2 regions of the Dorea formicigenerans genome follow, and region 1 is predicted to be linked to the other one. Evidence: predicted binding sites of a transcription regulator. Region 1 holds the regulator's gene; the other holds the start of a gene.
What was found. Region 1 encodes Rex, which represses fermentation and respiration genes when NADH is low (regulators of the CRP and FNR family bind a similar motif). Its sites were predicted from a motif close to ATTGTTAANTANTTAACAAT; they were not measured.

Region 1 (4,221 bases):
GGCTTATTCGGCCAGCTCTTCCCATTTTTCATATAAAGTTTCAAGTTCAGCGTCAATTTCTGCATGTTCTTTTGCAAGTTCCTGACATTTTACTGAATTCGTATAAACTTCCTCCTGCGACATTAGAGTATCAATTTCAGCACTTCTATCTTCCAGAACACCAATCCGTTCTTCTGTCTTTTTGAATTCATTAGCGCGTTTCCGTTCTTTTGCCTGAGCTTCTTTTTGTTCCTGCCAGCTTAACTTTGAATCGGAGGCCAAGTCAGCAGCTGCAGAAGAGGAATTATTTTCTAAGCGAGACGTATTGGAATATGCGGCTGTCAGTTCTTCTTTTTTCTCAAGATAATAATCATAATTTCCAATATAATTTACAAACGTATGATTAACAAGATCCATGATACGTGTTGCAGTCTGATTGATAAAGTAACGGTCGTGTGAAACATAAAGAACCGTTCCTGTGTAATTATTCAGTGCATGTTCCAGAATCTCTTTTGATGTAATATCCAGATGGTTGGTCGGCTCATCGAGAATCAGGAAGTTCGCTTCAGAAAGCATCAGCTTTGCAAGGGACACGCGTCCACGTTCGCCACCGCTTAAGTCACTAATAAGTTTAAATACATCATCTCCGGTAAATAAAAATGCTGCCAGCACTTTACGGATCTGCGTGTTATTAAGATTAGGATAGTCATCGGAAATCTCCTGGAAAATAGTTTTTTCCATATGCAGAACGTGATGTTCCTGATCGTAATAACCAATCTTTACATTAGAACCGAGACGGAAACTTCCAGAATCAGCTTTAAGTACCTGATTTAAAATCTTAAGGATTGTTGTTTTTCCGGTTCCATTGTCTCCAATGATCGCGACATGTTCCCCTCGCTTGATTTCGAAGCTGACATTTTCAAATAAAATCTGTGGTGGAAATGCCTTGCTTAAATGCTCGACAATTAAGACATCATTACCGCTGACACAGGAAGGTTCCAGTGTTAAGTGCATATCTGTATGCAGTTCCATCGGTTTTTCAACCGGGGTCATCTTATCCAGCATCTTTTCACGGCTTTCTGCACGCTTGATGGATTTTTCACGGTTGAAGGAGCGGAGCTTTTCAATGACCGCTTCCTGATGCTTAATTTCCTGCTGCTGGTTCAGATATTCTTTCATTCTGGCTTCACGGAGCATTTCCTTTTTCTTGGCGTAATCTGTATAATTGCCCATGAAAGTGGTAAGCTTGCCCAGTTCGATCTCGACGACTTTTGTTACAACCCGGTTCAGAAAATACCGGTCATGAGAGACAATCAGTACTGCACCGGGATAATTCAGAAGATAAGTTTCCAGCCATGAGATGGAATTTAAATCCAAATGGTTGGTTGGCTCGTCCAAAAGCAGAATATCCGGCTTTGTGAGGAGCAGTTTTCCGAGAGAGACACGGGTTTTCTGACCTCCGGATAAAGTCGCGACCGGTTTTGCGAATTCTTCTTCTGTAAATCCAAGTCCTTTTAAAACACCAGTGATCTCACTTTCGCAGGCGTATCCATTTTCACGTTCGAATGCTGCTGTAAGCCGCTGGTATGTATTCATACGTTCTTCCAGACGTTCTCCGCTTAAATGCTTCATTTCCTGTTCGATCTCACGAATCTGCCGCTCCATGTCGAGAATATCGGCTTTTGCTGTGCGCACCTCTTGATAGATCGTATGGTCATTATTCATATCCTGATGCTGTGCCAGATATCCCATCGTCTTGCCGCGTGTCAGAACAACATTGCCGCCGTCCGCCTGTATCTCACCAACGATCATCTTAAGAAGTGTTGTCTTTCCGGCACCGTTCGGTCCTACGAGAGCTGCTTTTTCGTGGTCTTCTATATGAAAGGAGCCGCCGGAGACAATTACTTCTTCTCCAAAGGCTTTTTCGATATTGTGACATGCAAGTATCATCCTATCCTCCTTGATAAAAATCCTGTGATTTTGAGAAATAAAGATGCCGCAGGGCTGCGTCCGGCGCTGCGACCGCATAATTTTGGCATCATCTTATACTATTATAACGAAAATACTACAAAAAACAACTAAAAAGTTTGACATTATACTAACGATTGCCTATAATAATGAGTAGAAATTTTTGAAGGAAGGAGGTACGGATCATGCAAAACAGGGGAATTTCACAGGCAGTTATCCGTAGATTACCCAGATATTATAGATACCTTGGGGAGCTAATCGAGCAGGGAGTAGAACGAATCTCTTCCAATGAGCTTAGTAAAAGAATGAAAGTCACAGCTTCCCAGATTCGTCAGGATCTTAACAATTTTGGCGGATTCGGACAACAGGGATATGGCTATAATGTAAAATATCTGTACTCAGAAATCGGAAAAATTCTTGGATTGGAACAGGATCATAATATTATTATTATTGGTGCTGGTAATTTGGGGCGTGCACTTGCGAACTATGCGTCATTTGAAAAGCGTGGATTTATCTTAAAAGGATTGTTTGATATCAATCCGGAGCTTGACGGGCAGGAAGTTCGTGGTGTTCCAATTCAGATGATGGACGAGCTTCCGAAATTTGTAGATGAGAACAGTATCGATATTGCAGCATTGACGATTCCAAAGGATGAGTCAATCAAAGTTGCAAAATTTCTGGCAGAACACAATGTTCACGGAATATGGAATTTTGCACATACAGATCTGAATCTCCCGGAAAGTGTGATTGTTGAGAATGTACATTTATCCGAGAGTCTGATGAGGCTGTCATATAATATATGCCGCTACAAGGAAGAACATAATTAAGGAGATAACGTGTAAAGACAGGTTTGTTCAGATAGCATCCTGGCTTTGCACGTTTCTTTCTATCAGGAGGAATCAAAACTATGAGATATTTGCCAGATGCTAAACAGATGAAAACGGCAGATTCATTTACGATAAATGAACTTAAAATCCCATCCCTGGAACTTATGGAACGGGCTGCCAGAGCATGTGTAGATCACATTAAAGACTGGAAAATTAATTTAAATAAAATATGTGTCCTCTGTGGTTCTGGAAATAATGGCGGGGACGGCTTTGCGATTGCCAGAATGTTTGCATGGGAAGGGTGTGACGTAACAGCAGTTCTGGTCGGAAACAGAAATCACTGCACACCAGAGACTGCCCATCAGATAGAACAGTTGAAAAATACAGGGGCACAGTTTAAGGAGCAGTTTGAGCAAGAAGCATTTGAAAGTGAACCGTATACTTTAATTATCGATGCAATTTTTGGAGTTGGACTTTGCCGGGAGGTTGGAGGCAGATATGCACAGATTATAGAGTGTGTGAATCAGTCTGATGCAGTCCGTATGTCCGTGGATATTCCTTCCGGAATTTGCGCAACTACAGGAAATGTATTAGGAACTGCAGTGCGTGCAGACTATACTGTGACAATTCAGGAGACGAAAGTTGGTCTTGTACTTGATCCGGGAAGAAGTTATGCAGGAATCTGTGTATCCGAGGATATCGGAATTGTATCACTTCCACTGGAAAGAGATGAGGAAACAGTTTGTACACTGGAGGGCAGTGATTATGCAGCACTTCTTCCGAAACGAAATGCGGACTCCAATAAAGGAACTTACGGAAAGCTTCTTATGATCACCGGAAGCAAAGGTATGTCAGGTGCTGCATATCTTGGCGCACTTGCAGCTTACAGGACAGGTACCGGGCTGGTGCAGATCTATACTGCTAAAGAGAATCTCGTGATCTTACAGAGCCAGATCCCGGAAGCGATTATTACAACTTATGAAAAATATGATGTCAATGAACTACATCGCTTGATCGACTGGGCAGATGTCGTAGCTATAGGTTCCGGACTTGGAACAAAGAAGACTGCAAGGAAGATTTTAAAAGAAACCATTGCATATACAAAGAAACCTTGTGTCATAGATGCAGACGGACTCAATATTTTGTCTGAACATATGGATTATCTGTGTGGTGCAGATTGTGAACATTTTATCTTTACACCGCACATGAAAGAATTTGAACGGATCAGCGGTTTGAAGATTGCTGAAGTAAAAAAAGATCGTATTGCAGCACTTCGTACATTTGTTAAAGAATATGACGTTACCTGTGTACTGAAGGATTCCAGAACAACCATTGCAAAGCCGAGAGAGCGGGTAGCGGTAAATCTATCCGGCTGTGCGGCTATGGCAAAAGCCGGATCCGGGGATGTGCTGGCAGGCATTATCGCATCGTATCTCGCACAGGGACT
Region 2 (4,221 bases), 170 kb from region 1:
ATCATATCGTAGAAGCGGTGGAAGAGGCTCTTGCGGGAAATGGACATGTTGTTCTGGAAGATGTGGATGCACTTCCAGATGTAAAAGAAAAGAGACTTGTAACAACAGGCGGGCATTATGCATACATGAAAATTGCCGAAGGCTGCGACAAGCATTGTACTTACTGTATCATCCCAAAACTTCGTGGTAATTACCGCAGTGTTCCGATGGAGAAGCTGCTGGCAGAAGCGAAAGACCTGGCTGATCAGGGAGTAAAAGAATTGATTCTTGTTGCACAGGAAACGACCGTATACGGAAAGGATTTATATGGAGAGAAATCTTTGCATAAATTGCTCCGCGAGCTTTGTAAAATATCCGGAATCCAGTGGATCCGAATTCTTTATTGTTATCCGGAGGAGATTTACGATGAACTGATTCAGACGATTAAAGAAGAAAATAAAGTCTGTCACTATCTGGATCTTCCGATTCAACATGCAAGTGACGCAGTGCTAAAAAGAATGGGAAGAAGAACTTCAAAAGCTCAGCTTGTAGAGATTATTGAAAAGCTTCGAAAAGAGATCCCGGATATTTCTCTTCGTACCACATTGATCACAGGATTTCCGGGTGAGACACAAGAACAGCATGAAGAGCTGAAGGATTTCGTAGATGAGATGGAATTTGACAGACTTGGAGTTTTTACTTACTCACCGGAGGAAGATACACCAGCTGCAACTATGACAGAGCAGATTCCGGAAGAAGTCAAGGAAGACCGCCAGGCAGAATTGATGGAACTTCAGCAGGAAATCGCATTTGATCTGGCAGAAGATATGGTCGGACGTGAAGTTCTCGTTATGATTGAAGGAAAAGTTGCAGATGAAAATGCATATGTAGGAAGAACTTATAAAGATGCACCGAATGTGGATGGCTTGATTTTTATCAATACAGACGAAGAATTGATGAGTGGAGATTTTGCAAGAGTCCGCGTGACCGGTGCACTGGAATATGATTTGATAGGAGAGCTGATATAATGAATTTACCAAATAAACTGACAGTATTAAGAGTTATCATGGTTCCGTTTTTTGTATTTTTTATGTTGACTGATGTGGGAGGACCGGCAAATAAATGGATCGCGTTAGTTTTGTTCTGTGTTGCCAGTCTGACAGATATGCTGGATGGTAAGATCGCCCGTGCAAGAAATCTTGTGACAAACTTTGGAAAGTTCATGGATCCTTTAGCAGATAAGCTGCTTGTGTGTTCTGCTATGATCTGTATGATTCCGTTAGGAAAATTACAGGCATGGTTCGTCATCATCATCATTGCCCGTGAGTTTATTATTAGCGGATTCCGCCTTGTGGCTGCAGATAATGGAATTGTCATCGCAGCAAGTTACTGGGGTAAATTTAAGACAGTATCCCAGATGTTTATGATCATTGTATTGATTGCAGATCTTGGAGGTGTGTTCGATATCGTTGGCACAGTTCTGATCTGGCTTTCACTGATCCTGACAGTTGTATCACTGATTGACTATATTGCAAAGAATGTGCAGGTGCTGACACAGGGAGGTATGTAATGATCGTACGTGAACTGGAAAAACAGGAAAGGAAATACGCTCTGGATATTATCTGGAGCGTTTTTTGCATGGATGTGGCCGAGGTGTATGAGCAGGAAGGAATTGATACATTCCGCGAATATTTAAAGCAGGAGAATATCGACCAGCTCTGTGATAGCGGAGAACTTCTGATGTTCGGTGTATTTGAACAAGAAGAACTGGAAGGAACCATATCCCTTCAGAGGCGGGGACACATTTGCAATTATTATGTGCGCAGATCCTGCCAGGGAAAAGGTGCTGGAAGGTTACTTTTTGACTATGCGAAAAGGTATTGTAAGGAAGAACTGCATAAGACTATTATGACCGTTGATGCTGCTCCGGAGGCGGTGAAAAAATATATCCACATGGGCATGAAACCAATCGATGAGATGCAGATGATACATGGAAAATGTTATGTGCCTATGGCAATGGAAATTCTTTAGTAGAATGACTATAAAAAGCGGTCCAAACAATTTAAAAATGTAGCGTAGTGCCAATTGACGAAAAATGTTATTTATGAGAGAATAAAAAAGGATATGGTGTTAAACTTATAACAAACACTATTTATAAAACACACATAGTTGAAAGGAGTTTTAAAATGATTTATTCACAAGAAGTAGAAATGATGTGTCCGGTAGCGCAGGGCGCTAATCACGGACCAGCTCCGATTCCGGAAGAGGCAAAATGGGTTCAGGCTAAGGAGATCAAAGATATTTCCGGTTTTACACACGGCATTGGCTGGTGTGCTCCTCAGCAGGGTGCTTGTAAGCTGACACTGAATGTGAAAGATGGAATTATCCAGGAGGCATTGGTTGAGACAATCGGCTGCTCCGGAATGACACATTCAGCTGCTATGGCTTCAGAAATCCTTCCAGGAAAAACTATTTTAGAGGCATTGAATACAGACCTTGTCTGTGATGCAATCAATACAGCAATGCGTGAGTTATTCTTACAGATTGTATACGGAAGAACTCAGAGCGCATTTTCTGAAGACGGACTTGCTATCGGAGCAGGACTTGAGGACCTTGGAAAAGGACTCCGCTCTCAGGTAGGAACAATGTACGGAACATTAGCAAAAGGACCTCGTTATCTTGAGATGGCAGAGGGTTATGTAACAGGTATCGCACTCGATGAAGCAGGCGAGATCATCGGATACCAGTTCGTAAATCTTGGAAAACTTACAGACTTCATCAAAAAAGGCGATACACCGAATGATGCATGGGAAAAGGCAAAAGGACAGTATGGTCGTGTTGAAGACGCAGCAAAGATTATTGACCCAAGAAAAGAGTAGGAGGACTTTTTAAAATGGCTTTATTTGAATCATATGAAAGAAGAATTGATAAAATCAATGAAGTGCTGGCAGGATATGGAATCGCTTCAATCGAGGAAGCACAGAAGATTACAAAAGATGCCGGACTTGATGTATACAATCAGATTAAGAGCATTCAGCCAATCTGTTTTGAGAACGCATGCTGGGCTTACACAGTAGGTGCTGCAATTGCAATTAAAAAAGGCTGTAAGACAGCAGCAGAAGCAGCAGCAGCAATCGGTGAAGGACTTCAGTCTTTCTGTATTCCAGGATCTGTAGCAGATCAGAGAAAAGTTGGTCTTGGACATGGTAACCTTGGAAAGATGCTTCTGGAAGAGGATACAGACTGCTTCTGTTTCCTTGCAGGACATGAGTCATTTGCAGCAGCAGAGGGTGCGATCGGTATCGCTGAAAAAGCAAACAAAGTTCGTAAAAAACCACTTCGTGTTATCTTGAACGGACTTGGAAAAGACGCAGCTAAGATTATCTCCCGTATCAATGGATTTACATATGTTCAGACAGAATATGACTACTATACAGGAGAGCTGAAAGAGGTTCAGAGAATCTCTTATTCTGACGGACTTCGTTCCAAAGTAAACTGCTATGGAGCAAATGATGTACGTGAAGGTGTTGCAATCATGTGGAAAGAGGGTGTAGATGTATCTATCACAGGTAACTCTACAAACCCGACACGTTTCCAGCATCCAGTAGCAGGAACGTACAAAAAAGAGTGTGTTGAGAAAGGTAAAAAATACTTCTCAGTAGCATCTGGTGGTGGTACAGGACGTACACTTCATCCAGATAACATGGCTGCAGGTCCAGCATCTTATGGTATGACAGATACACTTGGACGTATGCACTCAGATGCACAGTTTGCAGGATCATCTTCTGTACCGGCTCACGTAGAGATGATGGGACTTATCGGAGCAGGTAACAACCCGATGGTTGGTATGACTGTTGCAGTAGCAGTTTCTGTTGAGGAAGCAGCAAAGGCAGGTAAATTCTAAGAAACCGCCAGAAAAGCAAGAAATAATAATGGAATAATGAGAGGAGCTTAGCGTATGCTAGGCTTCTCTTTACGTTTATAAGTGTGAACTTTAATACAAAAGTAGAGGAATTAAAAGCGCAGGCTGACCAGGCATTTGAAAGTCTTATATATGAACTTGATATGGCGAAAGCAATGGCAGATGCAGACCTTGTGATTGAATCTTTATCAGAAGATCCGAAAGCAAAGATTGCATTCTATCAGCAGATGGCGCCGCTTCTTCCGGAAAAGACAGTTATTGTGACAAATTCATCAACTATGGTGCCGAGTACATTTGCTCAGTACACAGGAAGACCGGAA

Region 2: NQ560_RS08770 (iron-sulfur cluster assembly scaffold protein) is a predicted target of Rex. The motif match lies at 2,106-2,125, and genes of this name have one in related genera.

What each region holds. Positions count from the first base shown of each region.
Region 1 covers NZ_CP102279.1:1,611,816-1,616,036, reverse strand. Annotated here, with positions in the region: gene NQ560_RS07970 (ABC-F family ATP-binding cassette domain-containing protein) at 4-1,929, opposite strand; gene NQ560_RS07965 (redox-sensing transcriptional repressor Rex) at 2,133-2,774, shown strand; gene NQ560_RS07960 (bifunctional ADP-dependent NAD(P)H-hydrate dehydratase/NAD(P)H-hydrate epimerase) at 2,855-4,221, shown strand, end outside.
Region 2 covers NZ_CP102279.1:1,782,528-1,786,748, reverse strand. Annotated here, with positions in the region: gene rimO (30S ribosomal protein S12 methylthiotransferase RimO) at 1-1,007, shown strand, start outside; gene pgsA (CDP-diacylglycerol--glycerol-3-phosphate 3-phosphatidyltransferase) at 1,007-1,549, shown strand; gene NQ560_RS08775 (GNAT family N-acetyltransferase) at 1,549-2,010, shown strand; gene NQ560_RS08770 (iron-sulfur cluster assembly scaffold protein) at 2,166-2,858, shown strand; gene NQ560_RS08765 (GGGtGRT protein) at 2,873-3,883, shown strand; partial or broken gene NQ560_RS08760 (3-hydroxyacyl-CoA dehydrogenase) at 3,931-4,221, shown strand, end outside.